Regions from separate parts of the Aliivibrio sp. A6 genome, predicted to be linked through region 3. Evidence: predicted binding sites of a transcription regulator. Region 3 holds the regulator's gene; each other region holds the start of a gene.
What was found. The regulator PurR, encoded in region 3, represses purine synthesis genes. The targets are predictions, from matches to a motif close to TNANGNAAACGTTTNCNTNA.

Region 1 (5,240 bases), on a different contig from region 3:
TTGACATTAATATCATCAGCAGCGAAATGAAGAATACGCTCTTCAATTGAAATAATGGTATTTGCTAGCTTTGGATCATCAAGCGATTGAAATGCGATAGAGAGGTCCCAACTTGGTGCTGTCATTATCATGTCCTTTTATTTTGTTTTTTACATCATAACAATTGAATTCATTGGATAAAGGATTTATTGATAGAGACGCATTTTTTAAGTTAATTCGTCTTAATTTTCTATTTTTTGAACCAACAAACACGCCCTGTGTCCGTTTTCTACTTTCGCATTTGGAAACACAACACTTTCGCCACCACGTTGAGCCCGGTATTTAACCCCTTCATCTTCGGCAAGTAATTCATTCTCGTTAAATTGAGTAAAGTTCGCTAAGTCAGATGGAAAGTGAAATTCAAACTGCTCACTGTGTTTCATAATGCTTCGGGTTACTTGGTATTCAATGACACTCGATATAACCTTCTCATTATCTGTATGGCTATCATGGCTAATAAAATGTCGGAGTTCTTTTTCAAAATCAGCCAGTAAGGTTAAGTCATTTTCGCCCATTTTTGCCACTTTACCTAGCTCAACAGTCGCAGCATGAGCACCATGATGCTCTGCACTGTACCAACTAAAGGTTGATGCTGGCGCTTCTGAAAATAAGCAGGCTTCGATTTTACTTTGTGATAAAAAGCGAAGTAATGGATCTGATCTTTTATAATGCCTGTTATATGGATGAATTGCAAAAGTGTAATGCTGCGATGAACGAATTGCACAATGGAGATCTAAATGCCATTTTTCTTGTGCGTCATGTTTGGTAAAAAAGCGGTCCACACTTTCCATCAGTCTATTCGCTAAGGCTACTTCTACAACGCTATCGTCAGGGGTTTGATACCCGCTAAATAAACGATTCAAATTTGTATCAATAAATCGAGTATGTTGGTGTGTTGCTGCAGGATGTCCATAAATAAATAAACAAGGTTGAGTCAATGAGAGCTTACCGCTTTGAATATCTTCAATGATAGTATCAAGCAGTTCTATTGGAGATGTTTCATTACCGTGAACCCCCGATGACAATACAACAGCACGGTTAGAGGTAAAATCTAAACTTGGAACAAACTCTACGACACCTCGGCTATGATAAATAACCAGAGTGCCATCCGTAAGTAACCAACTTTTTTCTTTTACAGAGACAGATAAATCTAAGGTATTTTGAATAAATGAAATATGATCCATTGGTACTTCTCTTCCTTGGTAAAATATTCAACCAAAAAACTGTACCATTTACGTTAATGTTATTTAACAAAATACAAACAATTGTGTGAGTTCAAACACAATGGAATTCTAAGTTAAAAAAATGAAGGCAATAAAAAAGCTGCATAACAAATAATTGTCATACAGCTTTCATTCTCTTCAGCCAAAGATGGCAAGATTATTTTTCTACTGGTAGATTCTCAACGCGAGCTTTCAGTTTCTGGCCCGGTTTAAATGTTACTACGCGGCGTGCAGAAATTGGAATATCTTCCCCAGTTTTTGGGTTACGTCCAGGTCGCTCACTCTTTTCGCGTAAGTCAAAATTACCAAATCCAGATAATTTAACTTGCTCACCACTCTCTAGAGCTTGCTTAATCTCTTCGAAAAATACTTCTACCGTTTCCTTGGCGTCGCGTTTACTTAATCCAACTTTTTCAAATAAGGTCTCAGCCAAATCAGCTTTAGTGAGTGCCATAAAAACTACCCTCAAGTTACGTTAGACAGAGCTACAGTATTTACTGTAACTGGAAACTGAACAGTTAGAACAACAACTTAACATTCGTTCAACTCTTGACAGTGTATGCCAACTGACTGATTTTCGCCAACTTTTTTCTCAAAAATCATGATGCATTTATGAGATGGCGATCAAATTTATAAGCTTAATCTACTTAGATATCTTATATCAGCCTAACCTAAGTCATTGATTTAGTATATACCACTAATAATACATGGTTATTTAGAATATTCGTTCGTATGTAAAATTGTGATGCTGCCCAAATAATTATTAACAAATTTGAAAGTAAGCCATCTGTTTGATTGTGAACAAGTAAGCTTTAGGCCTCTATTACTATCTTCTAATCTATAGATACTAATCGAGTTTTTCTTCAGCATTATATACTAGACTGCTGCTTTCTCTCTTGCTTGGCCTAAAACGTAAATCTTTACCTCCGCGTTATTTTATAATAAAAAAATCCAGTACCAACAAACGTCAGTACTGGATTTTATATTCTTCTGTTAAAAAAGAAGTGTATTAGTCACGCAGTGTTGCTGAGAACTTCTCACCAATTGCAGCAACAATAGCGTCAACAGCTGAAGTGATATCAGCCTCTTCTAGCGTACGCTCAACAGATTGAAGTGTCAGTGCGATTGCAAGACTCTTCTTACCTTCTTCAACGCCTTGACCACGGTAAACATCGAACAGTTTCGCGCTAGTTAATAGCTCGCCGCCTGATGCTAAACATTCAGCAACGATATCACCAGAAGCAATAGCCTCGTCTGCAACGATCGCGATATCACGACGGTTTGCAGGGAACTTAGATACTGATGCAGCTTCTGGGATAACGCGAGTATTGATTGCGTCCCACTCGATTTCAAACATGATTGTACGACCGTTTAAGCCAAACTTACGCTCTAACTCTGGGTGTACTGTACCAATGAAACCAACTTCTTTTCCGCCAACAACGATAGCTGCTGTTTGGCCTGGGTGAAGTGCTGGGTGTTTAGCGGCTTTAAACTCATACGCTAATTCGTTAGCAGTTAGTTCAAGAACAGCCTCTAAATCGCCTTTAAGGTCGAAGAAATCAACCGTGTTTGTTGCGATATCCCAGTGTTCTTCACCACGAGTACCAGCGATGATACCAGCAAGCATCATTTCTTGACGCATGCCGTTTTCTGCTGATTCTTCAGGAATAAAACGCAGACCAGATTCGAATAAACGAACGCGTGGTTGCTGACGTTTTTGGTTATGAACAACAGTGTTGATCAAACCAGTCCATAGGCTTAGACGCATTGCTGACATGTCAGCTGAAATTGGGAATGGCAGAATTAACGGCTCAATCTCAGGCACGATCAGTTTTTGTTGCTCAGGCTCTACAAAGCTATAAGTAATTGCTTCGTGGTAACCACGGTCAACAAGAAGATCACGAACACGCTTAAGCGGTTGGTTTGCTTCTTTGTGATCGTTCATGTTTAGTGCAGCAACAGGTGCTTGGTTTGGAATGTTATTGTAACCGTAGATACGACCTACTTCTTCAATTAGGTCTTGCTCGATTGCAATATCAAAACGCCATGATGGAGATGTTGCTGTCCAGCCTGTGTCTGTCGTTTCAACAGAACAACCTAGACGCGTTAAGATCTCAACCACATCTGTTGATGGGATGTGATGACCTAATAGACCATCTAACTTGCTACGACGTAATTCAACCGTGTTTGCAGTTGGAAGATCAGCGTCAGATTCTGCTGCAGAGATAGGAGCTACTTCGCCACCACAAAGTTCAACAAGAAGCTGTGTTGCACGCTCCATCGCTGTTGCTTGTAATGTAGAGTCAACGCCACGCTCAAAACGTAGAGAAGAATCAGTGTGTAGACCGTATGCACGCGCACGACCACGAATGTGATCAGGTGCGAAGAATGCACACTCAAGCATGATGTCAGTTGTTTCAGAAGTAACACCAGACTCTTTACCACCAAAGATACCAGCGATTGCTAATGCTTTGTTTTGGTCTGCAATCACTAATGTATTGTGGTTTAGCTTCGCTTCGTTTCCATCAAGAAGAGTTAGTTTCTCATCTTGTTCAGCCATACGAACCACAATGCCGCCGTCGATCTTAGACAGATCAAACGCGTGCATTGGTTGCCCTTGCTCAAGCATTACGTAGTTTGTAATATCAACAATCGCATCGATTGAACGGATACCACAACGACGCAGTTTCTCTTGCATCCAGATTGGTGTTTCAGCTTTTGCATTTACGTTCTTGATTACACGACCAAGGTAACGTGGACACGCTTCAGTTGCTTTAACTTCAATAGAAACCGTATCTTCAATGCTTGTTGCTACTGCTTCAATAGTTGGTTCAACTACGTCTGCACGGTTAAGAACACCTACTTCACGAGCTAAACCACGAATGCTAAAACAGTCAGCACGGTTTGCTGTTAAGTCAACATCAATAGCAACATCGTTAAGTTCAAGAAGCTCACGAACGTCCATACCTAATGTAGAGCCTTCAGGTAATTCTAAAATACCGTCAGATTCAACATCAATACCTAGCTCAGAGAAAGAACAAAGCATACCGTGTGATGGAACACCACGTAGTTTTGCTTTCTTAATTTTGAAGTTACCAGGAAGTACTGCGCCAACAGTCGCAACTGCAACCGTTAGACCAAGACGACAGTTAGATGCACCACAAACGATGTCTAAAAGCTCTTCTTCGCCGATATCAATTTTAGTTACACGAAGTTTGTCTGCGTCTGGGTGTTGACCACACTCAACCACTTTACCTACTTTAACGCCGGTGAACTCACCAGCAACAGGTGCAACTTCATCAACTTCCAAACCAGCCATTGTGATTTGGTGAGCTAGCTCTTCGCTGTTAATAGCAGGTTTAACCCACTCGCGTAGCCAAGATTCACTGAATTTCATAAATTTCTAGCCCCGAATTACTTGAATTGTTTAAGGAAACGAAGGTCGTTCTCGAAGAACGCACGAAGGTCATTTACGCCGTAACGAAGCATAGTTAGACGCTCAACACCCATACCAAACGCGAAGCCTGAGTATTTTTCAGGGTCGATGCCAACAGAGCGAAGTACGTTAGGGTGAACCATGCCACAACCTAATACTTCTAACCATTTGCCATCTTTACGCTTCACATCAACTTCAGCTGAAGGTTCTGTGAACGGGAAGAATGAAGGACGGAAACGCACTTCAACTTCTTCTTCAAAGAAATTACAAAGGAAATCGTGAAGAATACCTTTAAGTTGTGCAAAGTTTACGTTCTCATCAACTAACATACCTTCCACTTGGTGGAACATTGGTGTGTGAGTTTGATCGTAATCGTTACGGTAAACACGACCAGGAGCGATGAAACGGAATGGTGGTTTGCCATTTTCCATTGTACGGATCTGAACACCTGATGTGTGCGTACGTAGCATTAGATCAGGGTTAAAGAAGAACGTATCGTGGTCAGTACGCGCTGGGTGATCGTCTGCAATATTTAACGCATC
Region 2 (5,240 bases), on a different contig from region 3:
GTAAGCGATGATAGCGCCTTCAAGAGCTTCAACGCCTTGAGTGTTGATTACAGCGTCAAGTTGACGTGCACATACTGCAACCGTTTCGCCAGCTTCGTTTTGTGCTTCAGATTCACCGATACAAAGAACAGGAGTTAGACCGTTCTCTTTTAGGAATGCGAATTTCTTAGCAACAAACTCGTCAGATTCAGCGTGGTATTCACGACGCTCAGAGTGACCGATGATGATGTGAGTTGCACCGAACTCTTTAAGCATAGCTGGAGACATGTCGCCAGTGAATGCACCGCTGTTGTTTAGATCAGTGTTTTGAGCACCTAGGATGATTGCGCTGCCAGCTTCAGTAAGTGTACGCTCAGCAAGGTCAACGAAAAGTGCTGGTGGAGCAACTGCAACGTCTACGCCTGTAACGCCTTCAAGTTCAGCATTAAGACCGTTTAGTAGTTCAACAACCATTTCTTTGCTGCCGTTTAGTTTCCAGTTACCCATAACTACAGGATGACGCATAGGATTCTCTCCAATTCAAATTAATGTAAAAAACTTGCGTAAAAATATAACAGATTTTACGACAGATTTAGTGTCTAAAATCATTTTTATGCATAATTTTAGCGCTTTTATTTCGAAGTGCGAAAGATTATTAACTGAATAGATGAGATTTTCGCTCGTTCTTAAGTGTGATTCATTAGGCACTTTTATATTGAGGAGATTGTAACTTACGCGCTTTCACTGAATGATGGAAAAATAATCATTCATTTAACGCAGTATGAAAAGGAAGTAATAATGCCGCACTTAATCATGGAATATTCAAACTCAGCTGAGGATCGTTTAAATACGCAGGGGTTGTTAGAAGATCTGCATCAGGTGGCGATAGAGTCAGAGTTGTTTTCAGTTAATGATGTGAAGTCTCGTGCGATCCGCGTTCATTCTTGGTTGGTGGGTGATAAGGGTAACAGTGCTGATTTTATTCATATAACGGTAGAGTTATTATCGGGAAGAACGCCAGAGCAGAAGCGAGAATTAAGTCGCGGATTAATGGATGTATTAGTAGAGCAAGCCAATCACATTGATAGTTTAACCATCAATGTGAGAGATATGGAGCAAGAGAGCTTTCAAAAAGTAGGATAGAAAACAAAACAAACCCTCTTTTAATGCTTCGTATTATTTGATGAGCGATTATTGGCATTTGGAAATTGAATGACATCTGCCGCTTGATGCTCATCAATGGGTTTATTTAATGAATCAGCAAAACGAACAAACTGCTTACCGAGCTCTCTCCCTAATAAGATGTTGATGTGATTTGGGTTATTGCCTCGTTCGATGATTCGTTCGATGTGACTTTGTTGTGCCAGCAGTGGTCCTTGATGTTCTTCTGGTAAACTGTCAATAAACTCCATACTCAGTTGATGGCGTAATGCTTCTAGTTGCTCTGGGGATCTTTCCGCTAAGGCTTTGAGCTCATCAAATGAGGGGATTTCTATATGATGATATGAATGCGGCATTGGCTAACTCCTTGTCTTTCTGTATCAATAGATTCAGCTTAGTTGGGGTTTTATTATTTTGAGAAAGTGGAATAGGGGATATTGAAACTTTGTCTCACTTTTGAGAGTAAAGAGCAGAATTCAGATCGCTTCGCTTAAAGGGTTCAGAGGTGGTTGCTTTTGGTTACAGCGAACGAAATACAGTTCCTCCCCTTGATTGATATATTGTTGAGTTTAGTGATGTTGATATAAGGGGAGGCTAGGAGGGGTTGTAAGTGATGAATCTTGGTTTATCTAAATAACATAAATATGGTGTAACCAACCCCCTCTAACTCCCCCTTATATTGACTATGTCTATCTCATAACCCTAACGATTAAGGGGGAGAACTGTTCTTTGCTACTCTAACCACAGCAATCATATTCTGAATTTAGTACTCGCTTTTACACTTATAGTTTCTAATTAGCGCTGCGTATAGTCTCTAGTTATGTATAAGCAACCCCCTCTAGCTCCCCCTTGTATTGACTGTATCGATCTCATAGCAATAGTGATTAAGGGGGAGAACCGTTCTTTGTCGCTGTAACCACAATGAGTATCTCTGAAACCTGAACTCCCTAAAACAAAAAAGACCACAGGCTAATTAAACTCTGTGGTCTTCTTATTCTCAAGAACGAAGTTCGCCTTAAGCGAAGCGCCCTCAAGCAACTTGTTGCGTCTAGCTCTTAGCCCTTAAAGAATAATATCTCTAACTTCTTTGTCTTTACGCTCTAAGTAGTGAATCGACTTAATACGACGGATCGTACGACAACGACCACGAATAAGCAGCGTTTCAGTTGTCGCGATATTACCTTGGCGAGTGATGCCTTCTAATAGGTCGCCTTTAGTGATGCCCGTTGCTGCGAAAACAACATCATCACTACGAGCCATATCGCTCATCTTTAAGATAACGTTCGCTTTAACGCCCATTTCTTCACAGCGTTTTAGTTCTTCTTCACCGTGAATGCGGTTTTCTTCAGTATCGCCTTTTACTTCATGACGAGGAAGAAGACGCGCTTGCATGTCACCATCTAAAGCACGAATTACCGCAGCAGAAACCACACCTTCAGGTGCGCCGCCGATGCAGTACATTACGTCAACTTCGCTATCTGGCATACAAGTTAAAATAGAGGCGGCAACATCACCATCTGGCACAGCAAAAACACGAACACCCATTTTCTGCATGTTTGCGATTACTTCGTCATGACGAGGCTTAGCTAGTGTTGTTACAACCAAAGTATCTAATGGCTTACCTAATGCTTTTGCAATGTTTACTAGGTTCTCTTCTAGAGGTAGTGCTAAATCGATAGCGCCTTTTGCACCAGGGCCAACAACCAGTTTTTCCATGTACATATCAGGGGCTTTTAAGAAGCTACCTTTTTCACCCGCAGCTAATACAGCAAGTGCGTTTGATTGGCCCATCGCAGTCATACGAGTGCCTTCAATTGGGTCAACAGCGATATCTACAGCATCACCACCTGTACCTACGTTTTCACCGATGTATAGCATAGGCGCATCATCGATCTCACCTTCACCAATAACAATTTCACCACTGATGTCAGTCTTGTTCAGGAGTGTACGCATTACTTCAACGGCAGCACCATCAGCCGCGTTCTTATCACCGCGGCCAAGCCATTTGTAACCCGCTAATGCGGCACCTTCAGTAACTCGAGAAAAAGCCATTGCTAAATCGCGTTTCATAATTGCTCCGAATAAATCGATGAATAAGTAAAAATCGCGAGGATTTTAGCATAACAAAAAGGGAAACGTTTGCTTTTTGAGTAAAGATTCGATTTTTTTAGAATTCATCCGTTTGATTTATAGAAGAGAAGCCGTGCTTTAACTCAAATAATGAATTGAAAAATCTAGTTTTAGTATGAAGTTCGTTTTAATCTTAAGAAAGAACGTCAGATGTTGGTAAAATGTGCCGTTTTTTTGTTCAAATGATGCATTTTCAGTAATAACACTATGGCAGAATTGCATTTGCTGAGTAGAATAGAAAACATGTTTGTAGTGAGTAGTTAATTCGCTGCATATTCAATGACGAATACAGTTAAGGTGGCAGGAATGTCTTTAGAAATATTAGAACAACTAGAAGCTAAAGTTCAAATGGCAGTAGATACAATCGCACTGCTACAAATGGAAGTTGAAGAATTAAAAGAAACGAACGCAACGCTAACTCAAGATCTTGAGCAAGCAAATAACGGTCGTTCTGAAGTTGAGCAAGAAGCTCAGCGTGCACGTGATGAGCAAGCGCAATTTGAAGCTCGTATCCGTGGTCTGTTAGGTAAGATGGACGAAGTAGAGTAATTCTATTTTTTGAGTCGTAATTCTTCCATCTTCTGTGTTGTCGGTGCTCACTTATTATCATAAGCTCCGCGCCTCCGCCTTAAAGATGAAAGATTTACTTATCAAAAATTGAGAATTGGTTCGCGAAAGAATTTGAAACCGTAGGTGTGAAAGCATCTGCGGTTTTTTTATGCTAGAAGCTATACGCTGCGCTGACTGGAGACTATAAGAGCAAAAAGCGAGGGGTCAGGTCTCAGGTTTCAGGAGGAAATACAGTGTTGCTTTGGCTTTTAGCTCCTCCCCCTTAGTAAGGGGGAGGCTGGGAGGGGGTCAAGAACTTACAGCGTATAAATAAAGTTAACTATTAACTCAATTCAACCTTTATCGGAACAACCCCTCCCTAACCCTCCCCTTATTAAGGGGAGGAGACTGTGTATTTATCGCTGTAATCACAACGATCACCCCTGAATCCAGCAAGGGAGCTTGCGACCGATCTGAACTCTCTCTTCTAACCTCTAAAGGCGAAGCCGTCTGCTCTACACTTCTTCCTCACCCATCTCTTCTAACGGCTCTTGAGAAATAATAATCCCAGTCGAATCCGCATACAGATGATCTTCAGGTAAGAAAGTCACGCTACCAAAGTTAACCGCGACATCCACTTCACCAATGTTCTGTTTTGCAGCACCAACAGGAATAGAGGCTAGAGCTTGAATACCAATATTAATTTCTTCTAGATAATCCACTTCACGAATACAACCGTAGATAACCAAGCCTTCCCAACCATTGTGAGCGGCTTTTGCTGCTAAGTCGGCATCGATCAATGCACGACGTAATGAACCGCCACCATCGACTAATAGTACTCGGCCTTCGCCTTTTTCATCGAGAACGCGGCTAATTAAGCCATTATCTTCAAAACATTTGATGGTCGTAATTTGGCCAGAGAAAGAGGTTTTTGCACCAAAGTGACTAAACATAGGTTCAACAACATCTACAAGGTCTAAATAAATGTCGCAAAGGGCTGAAGTATTATATTCCATGATGATGTCTACCTTTTGGTTGGTGTTAATAGCTTTTAGTAATGACTTAATATACGTGCTTAATAAGTCATTACTATGATGGGTAACAAGTTATGCGAACTTTATGACACTAGACCTCATTCAATATATTGAAGTTCACGTTATATTGATAAATATAGGCCAACAGAGAAGAAGATATTAGTGAATAACGCACATTGCACCACGGTTCCCATCATTGGTCGGATGGCTTCGCCATTAGGCGCGCGCAGTACAGAAATTACATGATAAAGCGCGAATGGGCCTGCTAATAAAAATAACCAACCTACCAGTGAGTGAATTTGGGTGGCACTAAAAATGGCTAGGCAGAGAAAAGCTAACGCCATTAATACCGCGTGATATTTACGTCCCCAGTCACCGCCCATACGA
Region 3 (5,240 bases):
CTCACGTGATAGAACGGTATTAGGATATGACGACAGCGCAACTAACAACTCATATTCTGCTTTTGTTAATTTTACTGGCTCACCATTATTTGATAATGCTCGACGTTGAATATCAAATGTCCACTCGCCAAAACGAACTACATTTGATTCATCTAACTCTGCCGGTTCATTAGCTAATGACATACGCCAAAATAAGTTTTTAACTCGGACTAAAAGTTCACGTAGCTCAACAGGTTTTGTGACGTAATCATCAGCACCCATTTCCAAGCCTACAATTCGATCAATACTATCAGTTCGTCCTGTAACAAGAATAATACCAATATTAGATTGGCTACGCAGTTCGCGTGCCAACAATAAACCATCCTCTCCTGGTAGGTTTATATCAAGCATAATTAAATCAACTTTTTGTTCAGCCAAAATAGTTCGCATTTCTGCACCTGTTTCAGCCTCGCTCACTTGATATCCCTCGGCTTCAAAATAGCCTACAAGTTTAGAGCGAGTTACCACTTCGTCTTCAACAACTAAAATGTGATAGCTCATAATTTTCTCTTTTTATGGTTATTTGGATGGTTCTTATCTTATTCTATTCATATTTTGTAATAATGCCAATTTTCAATTGATATATCTGTGATTTGTTTGATTCAAAACAAATCTTAACCAAAATTCGGCTTTAATCTTTACATATATATTTATACACGCTGTTAATGATAGGTGCTATTCCTTTTCACACTTATCCAGTACAATTCCCATATAAATTTTTTGGAGTGACGAATACATGAACGAATTGACTGCATTTAACGAACAACGCGCTGAAATTTACTGGTGGTTATCAAGTTTATTAACAAGCGAATTAACCGCAGAACAATTAGAAGAATACAATAGCTTTGAAGTTCGTACATTTTTATCAAACTTAGCTGAAACCGCAGAATTATCTAGCTCAGTGAGTGCTCTAATTGAAAAGTTAAATCAATTACAAAAACGTGAAGACGCACAACTTGAACTTTCTGCCGACTTTTGCCAAGCTTTTTTAGGTTCAGATAAAAGCAGTGCCCTACCTTATGCATCACTATACCTTGATAAATCAGGTCTTTTGAATGCAAAACCAGCACAAGAAATGCGTGCACTATTAGAGAAATATAACATCGCACAAAAAGCTGAATTTAATGAGCCTGCCGATCACATTGCCATTGAACTTGATTTTCTTGGTAATTTAATCGTAATGACAAACCAACAAGCTTCTGAAGAAGAATTTGAAGCTTACATGGCCGCTCAGTTAAACTTCATTAATGAGCAACTCTTATCATGGACACCACGCTTTAGCCAAATCTGCCAAGAGCGAGATGAGTTCGGCTTCTACGCAGCGGTTACACATTTCTTAGTGACGTTCTTACAGTTAGATGCTGCATTCCTTACTGGTGAGTAATTGAGTCACTCATTTTGATGATATAAATTAACAAGTACGTGATATAAATCAGATTACAACTAGAATTTATGAAATCAATAATTGTTTGCACTATACTTTACCTATAGTATGTGTACGCAAACGATAAAATTAAAACATTAAATAAAAGCCGCATTTTTAGCGGTTTTTTTCATTTATCAGGGCCTATTTATCTTCCATCAGTTCTTTAAAAGAGCAACACCTATTTTGTTGGAACATAAATAGCCCCTTATTTAACTATGTTAAGGCTTAAATATGGCTACAATTAAAGACGTTGCAAAATTAGCAGCGGTATCAACAACAACCGTATCTCACGTAATAAATAAAACTCGCTTCGTTGCTGAAGCAACACAAAAACGCGTGTGGGAAGCTGTCGACGAATTAAATTACGCACCAAGTGCCGTAGCTCGTAGTTTAAAATGCAACACAACACGAACTATCGGTATGCTAGTAACGCAATCATTCAATCCTTTTTTTGCAGAAGTAATGCACGGTGTTGAAAATTACTGTTACAAGCAAGGCTACACATTGTTTATGTGTAATACCGAAGGTGATCTAGAAAAGCAAAAACATTACATCCGTATGCTGGCAGAGAAACGAGTAGATGGCTTACTTGTTATGTGTTCTGATCTAAATGAGCAACTTCTTGCTCTTCTTGAGAAAAACACTGAACTACCTATGGTTATCATGGACTGGGGCCCAGACAGCCCACACACAGATAAAATCATTGATAATTCAGAAAAAGGTGGTTACTTAGCGACTAAACATTTGATTGAAAAAGGTCATACTGAAATCGCATGCATTACTGGTCAAGCAGATAAGGCAACGTGTAATGAGCGAATCCATGGTTTTAAACGTGCGCATGAAGAGGCAGGATTAGCCTTTAATCCAAATTGGATTTTAGAAGGTGATTTTGAATGTGCTTCTGCAGCTAAAGCGATAGATAAACTAATCGCAATGGACAAACAGCCAACGGCTATATTCTGTTTCAATGACATTATGGCATTAGCCGCGATTAGTCGAATTAAACAGTCTGGTTTACGTGTACCTGAAGATATCTCAGTGATTGGATATGATAATATTGAGTTATCTGCTTATTTCTCTCCACCACTCACTACAATTCATCAACCTAAGCGAAGAGTCGGAAAAACCGCGGTTGAAATTTTATTAGAGCGTATAAAAGATAAACATCACGAGCGTCGTATTTTTGAAATGCAGCCTGAAGTAGTATCTCGAAATAGTGTTTTTGATAAGACTAAATAATAAAGTTTAAATTTACAAAACAAGAACAATCAACGTCATTCTCAAGGAAAAGTTGAACCAACTTAACAAAAATGACGTTAATTTTATGGAGCAAGATCACATTTTTTGATTTTTTTTGGTCTCTTGACTTATTGATTGCTATATCATCATCCAAAGTCACGAACAGGGCAAACTGTGCGAAAGTGCAGGACGCAAAGCTTCCGGCCTAAGTTTTATATAGGGTAGCGGGGTTGCCGATGGCAAGTATTCTTTTATGCATTGTTAATTTTTACTTTAAAATAACAATTCTATATTTTGAACTTGCTACTATTTCCTCGGGCTCAGTTGTTTAGTGACATAGACTTACTAACCGAGAATTATTGCAATGGATAAACCAGTACTAAAAGAATCACTCCGTCTCCTCTCCTCTCTAGGAAAGATCACTTCACGTTCTATGTTTGGTGGTTTCGGTATATTTATCGACAGCACTATGTTCGCACTTGTCGTTCAAGATAAGCTGCATTTAAGAGCAAGTGATGACACTATCAACTTATTTAAAGAGCAAGGATTTGAACCATACGTTTATAAAAAACGTGGTTTTCCTGTCGTGACCAAATATTTTGCAATTTCAGCAGAATGTTGGGAAGAACCTGATTCAATCTTATTACAAGCGGTTATCGCTCTAGATGTCGCTAAAAAAGATAAAGAAAAACAGAAATCAGAAGGTCCATCTCGAATTAAAGACCTACCAAATTTACGATTAGCAACAGAACGAATGCTTAAAAAGGCAGGTATTAATACTGTTGAAGAACTTCGTGATACAGGGTCAGTTAACGCATACAAAGCCATTCAACAAACGCACTCTAGCAGTGTGAGCGATGAATTACTTTGGTCTCTTGAAGGTGCTATAAAAGGCACTCACTGGTCTGTTATTCCATCAGCGACCAGAGATGAATTAAGAAAGCAACTATAGATTAACTCGCTGTTATTACCAATTTTATACCAATCTACATAAGTATTTGATCATTCTTGCTTGTTAAAATCGATTATATCTGCGTTATAAATTTTGTAATTAGAACCACTAGTTACTGTAATTTATGCCTTGCTCTAATCGATTTTTCCTACGCAATTATCTGATCAACTATTTATCCAGAATGGTATTACTTCTAAATAGATGGTGAACCTAATCTGTTGGTTCATCATCTACCTGCATCATAAAATCAGTTATCCAACCAATCATTAAAATCATCAACCACGAGACCATCACAGAGGTAGGTACCTCGAACTTGGGTGAAATAATTAAGGTGGCAAATGCTATAACCGGTAAAAGCCATGACAGCATAGTAAGCCAATCACGATACTTTGAGCTACCAACACTCTGTAAACAAACAATAAGACCAGTAATAGACAGAGCTACCAATGCCGCATGTTGCAAGCCACCTATCCATAATGGAACGACCAAAACCAGAGGCCACCACGCATTTCGATTCACTGGTTTCCAACTTCTCGCCGCTACCCAAACTAAAATAACACTGATAATCTGAATCAATGTTAAAGACGCAGCCCCTTCTAATTTGCCTTCATACTGCAACGCCATTATTCCAGCTTCCATCGCCACCACTACTGCAATAATAAAAGCGATTAAATGGATACTTTTTCGTCGTGAAAAGACCACCATCAACAATGGAAATAGAGTCCAAACAGAGATAGATAACGATAAAGGCTGCTCACTTAATGTCCAACCAAATAGCGAAATACCACTCACTAACACCCAAGTAGCCACGCCCCCTAGAGGAATTAACCACAGCATTGGAATAGCCAGAGCCAACAAAGGAAGTTCACCTCCGCTAATCCCAAAAGCCAATACGCCAACAACAACAAGTAGAATACTTAATATAATTGATAATACAGTCAAAACCATCTTCTCCCTCCTTGGTATCAAGCGGTTTACTTTGTTACTATTTCAGTTTAGCGGTAATAATTAGCTTTATCACTGACTCACCTCACTTTTCTAAGATAATACTTATCTGAATTGGCACGCATTAAGGTATTCATTTCAATGGACGAATTTGCTCAAAATATTTATACAAATCTATATTATGTGCCAAAGGGCCGAGTGATTACTTATGGACAACTTGCAACATTGGCAGGCTTTCCTAATCATTCTAGACACGTAGGAAAAGTATTATCACAACTGCCAAAAGAGACGCAATTACCATGGTATCGAGTTGTTAATGCTCAAGGGAAGATATCATTACAAGGTGGGAGATTTGAAAGACAGAAGCAATTACTTGAAGAAGAAAATATATTAATAAAGGATAATGGAAGTGTTTCAAACTTTAAACAAGTAGTTATGCCTTAAAACACAACTACTTAATTTTATATACTACTTTTCAAAATTATTGACGAACGCCTTTTAGCATTAGGTCTTGTTGCATAGTTTTTGCTTCATCAGTAATAACGGCGTAGTTAGTATCTGTTGTGAAACGTAATTTACCATCCACTTTGATTGTTGCGCGTACAGAGTAGCTATGGTTTGCTTGAATATCTGCTGTAT
Region 4 (5,240 bases), on a different contig from region 3:
AATGCCATTGCTGATTGCTAAGGTATCCCCTAGACTATAGGTAATTCCGGCATATTAATTGCTTTACTATAAATAAGATTAAAAAGAGCGGCAAAGATTGCCGCTCCCTTTTTGAAAAATAGGATTGAAAATGAAAAAGACACTTTTAGCGTTAGCTTTAGCAAGCGTATCAGTAACTGCTGCTGCGGATTCTCTAATTTACGGTGGCCTACAAGCTGGTTCTGCTGATTATGCTGGTGATAGCTCAACGGTATACGGTGCACATATTGGTACTGGTATTCTTCCTTTCATTGGTTTAGAAATGGGTGCTTGGAACCTAGGTTCTTACCACAACGTAGACGTAACTTCTGTAAACTTTGCAGTTAAACCAAGCATCGACTTTGGTCCATTACACGTTTATGGTAAAGCGGGTCTGCATAGCTGGGATATGTCTGGTGGCTATAACGATGACGGCGTTGATCCATTCTTTGGTTTAGGTATTGAATACAACATCTTACCAATGTTTACTGTTGGTGCAGGTTACAACAACTTTACGGTTGGCAATGAAAACATCGATTTCGCATCTGTTAACCTAACAGTGCACTTCCTATAATCATCTGATTATTAGAACAATAAATACAAAAATGGCGACCAATGCGGTCGCCATTTTTTATTCATAAGATAGAGAAACTAAAAGTTAATCAACTAATTGATACTCTTCTTTCAGTACCTTGATAATTTCGGCTTTTGGATTATCACTAAGCGAAATTGGAGCGCCAGTGATTTTAGCGGCTATATCCAAATACGTTTTTGATAGCTCCATCATTGCCTCTAGCGGAAGCGCATTATCTTGAGCTAATGCTGAGCGTTCATCCATACGATTCTTATTTAATAAGATATCAGGCTCATCAAAATGATTTAATAAAAACTGACGGAAGCCTTCTTTCGAGTTTTCGATAATGTGCCCTGAGCGATAGGCGTTTTTATCCCAAATACGAGAAGAATCAGGCGTACCTACTTCATCCATATAAATCAGTTTTTCATTACCTTCAGCATCGTTAACGTAACCAAATTCAAATTTAGTATCGACAAAGATTTGGTCGATTTTGTTTAATGCTTTTGAAATAACGGCAAAGCCTTCTTTTAATAATTTCTCATATAATGCGATGTCTTCTTCGCAAGAAAAATTAAACTTAGCGTAGTTATCTTCGATGTTTTTACGAGTGATATTTACATCATCAACTTCCGGTACGCCATCAATGCCTTTTAAAACACCTTTGGTTGATGGTGTTAGTAGCAATTCAGGTAATTGTTCGTCTTTTTCTAAACGCTCAGGAATTTGAATACCACAGAATTCACGCTCACCATTTGTATATGCACGCCACATTGACCCAGTAATATATTGGCGACAAATCGCTTCAATCATAACAGGCTTAGCTTTTTGCACTATCCACACAAATGGATGAGGAATATCAAGAATATGGCTATCAGCAAGCCCGTTATCTTTAAATAATTGGAACCAATGGTTAGAGATAGCATTTAATGCAGCGCCTTTACCAGGAATTCCTTTAAGTCCACCTTCGCCGTGCCAAATACAATCGAATGCTGAAATACGGTCACTGATAACCATGATGGCAAGAGGTGCATCTGCGGCAACGTTGTAGCCTTTTTCTTTAATAAGGCGACGACTGTCTTCTTCTGTTAACCAATATACAGAGCGTACTTTACCACTGTGTACTGGTTTATCAGTGCGGATCGGCAGATCATCATTAATAGCAAGTACTTGTTCGGAAAGACTCATTATAGAATTCCTATATAAACGATTTAAATACAGGGAGCATCATACCAGAACTATTTATGACTACCAGAATAAAAGCAAACGTTTGCTATTTTTTGTATTAAAAATCCGAGTTGAGCTAATGAGTGTCGATCAGTTACACTCAGCGAAAGGAAAAAATCAATCAATAGGGCGCTTATGCTAAGTAAAAAAATCATTGCTTTAGGTATGTTAGTTGTAACAAGTAATACTTGGGCGGCTATGTGTCCAGTGACAGTAGAAAATGATCTGCTACTAACGCCAACAGGTGAAGTAAAAGTAGATAAAGCTCAAGATAAATTGAGAATTGACCAAAACGGCCGTGTCTTTGTTAATGGTGACGAACTTGACTTAACACAAGAGCAGAAATTAGCCATTGAAAAATATCAACAACAAGTGGCTAGTTATATGCCTTCAGTGATTGATTTTGCTGATAAAGGTATCGCCGCTGCCAACGATTTTGTGAACGAAATAGAGAACTCATTTGATGCTGAAGGCTCTTTTGATTCAGTTAAGAACAAAATTGATGAATATGGTGTAACAGCAAAGCAAAAATTTTACAAAGGAAAAGACTTAGTGCTTGAGCATGACTTTTTTAAAGAAGTCGATACAACATGGAAAAGTGATTTCGAAGTGATGATTCAAAGCTTGGATAAAGAGCTATTTGCTAGCGTATTTAATTCACTGTCTGACAAAATGCAAAATGGTGAACTTAACTTTTCGGAGTTACAGCAGCAATTTTCTGAGGTTCAAACTTCAATTAAAGCCAAAATGAGTGAACATAGTAAAGAAATAAAAGAAGACGCTCAAGAACTCTGTGATTCAGCAAAAGAGATAGCGGAAGAAGAAAAAACGCTGCATCAATTGATCCCTGAACTGCAACCATACCCAGTTTTTACCATTTAATTTAAAAAAAGAGACAAAAAATGATCGATACAACTCAAACCATTATATTTTCTAAAACGGTATGTCCATTTTGCGTTAAAGCCAAAGCGATCTTTGACGATAAGAATATAGCTTATAAGGTATTAACCTTAGATGTTGATTTAAGCAAAGATGAAATGGTGTCATTAATTCAAGAGAAAGAAGGGATTGCGGTAAATACCGTCCCTCAAATTTACTTGGATGGGAAATACATCGGTGGACATGACGATTTAGTGGCGTTTTATGAGCGTCAAGAGACTGACATGGATCTCGATGCTTTTGAACTGTAGAATACAGTTAACTAATTAATATTTACGTCAAAATTATAAGCGTAATAAATACTATGAGTGATGGATATGTGGGATTCTCTTCTAACGTTAATACAGGATAATAATGCAGTTGTTTTGCGTTTTCCTGAAAATTTTCAGCCGGATGCTGAACCGACTCTAAAAGGGTTTAAAGATTCATTAGAAGAGATAGGTGCAACAGGCTTCTTTTTTGATGAGAAGAGCATTACCTCAATTATTCATGATATGAAAAGTGGAATGATCACTAATCATCAAAACCGTCAAGTTGCCGAGCGCCGTGATGCGGAAGTATTTCTTGCGTTAGAAGAGCGTGATATGAAAGCAACGATGGCAGTAATTGGTGCTTACGGTGGGCGTGATATTCAAAGTAGCGATATCATCTCAGCACTTACAAACATGGAAGTCACTCGTGGTATTAGTAAGAATGCACTAAAGAAAGTTATGTTTTTGAGCCGTAACCTAACAGCAGGTGAGAAAGTTTCTCTTGTTGTTGCTAAAGGTAAAGAGCCAATTGATGGTGTAAACGCAAGCTTTGTTCCTCTTGTTGAAGATTTTCGTGAGCAAGCATTAAAGCCTCAGGAAAAAGAAGGGGAAGAAGATAAAGTCGATATGCGAGATTTGGGTGAAACGATCACGGTCGTTGAAGGTGATGAGTTAATTCGTCGTATCCCTCCAACAACAGGCACTGATGGTTTTACTGTTACAGGTGAAGTGATCCCTGCTACGCCTGGTAAAAATACAAAGCTTCGTGCTGGTAAAGGCGCAACTATTTCTCCAGATGATCCTGAGTTAGTGATAGCAGAAACATCAGGCATGCCTTGGATTAACCAAGATGGGGCAGATGTTGATAATGTACTGTGTTTAAATAATGTCGATATCTCAACCGGCCATGTGAAATTTAAAGGCAGTGTTATTGTTAGTGGCGATATTGCCGCAGACATGATCGTAAAAGCAACTGGCAGCGTCACTGTCGGTGGCTTTATTGAATCAGCTGATGTACAAGCGCATGGTGATGTAATTGCCATGAAAGGCATCATTGGTCACCAAGTAGAAGATGGTGAAGAACATACCTGTTTTGTTAAAGCAGGTGGTAAAATTACCTCAAAATTTGTGCAGTCAGCTAACCTGCAAGCGTCAGGTGATATTGAGTTAGGTCTACATTCCATTCAGAGCTTTGTTAAGAGTAAAAGTTCCGTTACGGTTATGGACAAATCAGGTCGAAATGGTTCGATTGTTGGCGGGGAAGTATACGCAGGCTCAACCATTACAACGGTGAATTTAGGTGCAACAGCAGGTACAGAAACCTTAGTCAAAGCCTTTACACGCTTCGATAAGTATAAAGAAAACATTGCTGATCTGAATGCAAAATATAAAGCTGCTCAAGAGAACACAATGAAAGTGGTTCGAGCTGAAATGGACTTAGCAAAAATCCCAAAATCTGAACGAACGCCAGAACAAATTGAACGTGTTCAAACTATGAAAGAAGACTCGAATAAAGAGATTGCACTTTCAATGAATCGATTCCAATCTGCTGAAGAAGAGCTAAGAAAACAACTAACAGAAAACGTAGTTAAAGTGACTGAGAGAGTTTATCCAAAAGTCACGATTCAATACTCTGATGAGCAAGTAACAACAAAACGTGAACATAGCCCGTGTAAGATATACTTCAATGAATATGAAATAAAAATTGACCCAATCATCTCAAAAAATACCAATTTGATTGCAGATTAATACTTAGGTAACACACCTTAGTTAAGTCCACTTAAACCGCTCATTGTAGCGGTTTTTTGTTGCCAAAATGTATGAGTGTAAACAGTCTGTTAGTACGATGATAAGGTTAAGAGCTAAGAATTATTAAGTGTGATCTGCATCCATTTTAAAACTTGCGACGATTCTAATATTGAGGATACTTATAGCCATAAATGAAACATTTGTGCTGTTCAATAGGATGTTGAAAGTAGATGTGGGAATATCGAGGCAAATATGGCTAATATGATCGAGTTTGATTACAGTTCGTTTTTAATTAACTCAAGCAAACAAAAATGGACATTTTCACAAGCACTGAAAAGCATGATCCCAACCTTTGGAACCGTGTGGAATGCATCTGTTCATGATAAACCCCCAACACAAGAAAGACTACGCTTAGAAGCGCTGCAAGTCCTTTCGTCACATATTAATGATGAGTCAAATATTATTCGTCTTATCCGTTTAGC

Region 1: a site for PurR is predicted at 1,838-1,857, ahead of ihfA (integration host factor subunit alpha). Genes of this name have one in related genera too.
Region 2: a site for PurR is predicted at 3,268-3,287, ahead of glpX (class II fructose-bisphosphatase). Genes of this name have one in related genera too.
Region 4: a site for PurR is predicted at 1,851-1,870, ahead of PVK70_RS03130 (phosphoribosylaminoimidazolesuccinocarboxamide synthase). Genes of this name have one in related genera too.

What each region holds. Positions count from the first base shown of each region.
Region 1 is NZ_JARACR010000011.1:7,274-12,513, forward strand. Features, by position in the region: gene PVK70_RS08415 (M3 family oligoendopeptidase) at 1-125, opposite strand, end outside; gene PVK70_RS08420 (succinylglutamate desuccinylase) at 222-1,223, opposite strand; gene ihfA (integration host factor subunit alpha) at 1,420-1,716, opposite strand; gene pheT (phenylalanine--tRNA ligase subunit beta) at 2,272-4,659, opposite strand; gene pheS (phenylalanine--tRNA ligase subunit alpha) at 4,677-5,240, opposite strand, start outside.
Region 2 is NZ_JARACR010000021.1:49,466-54,705, forward strand. Features, by position in the region: gene tpiA (triose-phosphate isomerase) at 1-504, opposite strand, end outside; gene PVK70_RS12990 (5-carboxymethyl-2-hydroxymuconate Delta-isomerase) at 778-1,122, shown strand; gene PVK70_RS12995 (DUF3135 domain-containing protein) at 1,143-1,496, opposite strand; gene glpX (class II fructose-bisphosphatase) at 2,203-3,210, opposite strand; gene zapB (cell division protein ZapB) at 3,577-3,819, shown strand; gene rraA (ribonuclease E activity regulator RraA) at 4,335-4,835, opposite strand; gene PVK70_RS13015 (1,4-dihydroxy-2-naphthoate polyprenyltransferase) at 4,976-5,240, opposite strand, start outside.
Region 3 is NZ_JARACR010000036.1:16,685-21,924, forward strand. Features, by position in the region: gene torR (two-component system response regulator TorR) at 1-540, opposite strand, end outside; gene torD (molecular chaperone TorD) at 776-1,423, shown strand; gene purR (HTH-type transcriptional repressor PurR) at 1,697-2,704, shown strand; cyclic di-GMP riboswitch class I at 2,861-2,942, shown strand; gene PVK70_RS16465 (TfoX/Sxy family DNA transformation protein) at 3,069-3,656, shown strand; gene PVK70_RS16470 (hypothetical protein) at 3,867-4,604, opposite strand; gene PVK70_RS16475 (MGMT family protein) at 4,743-5,045, shown strand; gene PVK70_RS16480 (YbaY family lipoprotein) at 5,083-5,240, opposite strand, start outside.
Region 4 is NZ_JARACR010000003.1:165,175-170,414, reverse strand. Features, by position in the region: gene hrpA (ATP-dependent RNA helicase HrpA) at 1-21, shown strand, start outside; gene PVK70_RS03135 (outer membrane beta-barrel protein) at 131-592, shown strand; gene PVK70_RS03130 (phosphoribosylaminoimidazolesuccinocarboxamide synthase) at 677-1,780, opposite strand; gene PVK70_RS03125 (YggN family protein) at 1,955-2,701, shown strand; gene PVK70_RS03120 (glutaredoxin domain-containing protein) at 2,722-3,009, shown strand; gene PVK70_RS03115 (DUF342 domain-containing protein) at 3,076-4,758, shown strand; gene PVK70_RS03110 (transporter) at 5,011-5,240, shown strand, end outside.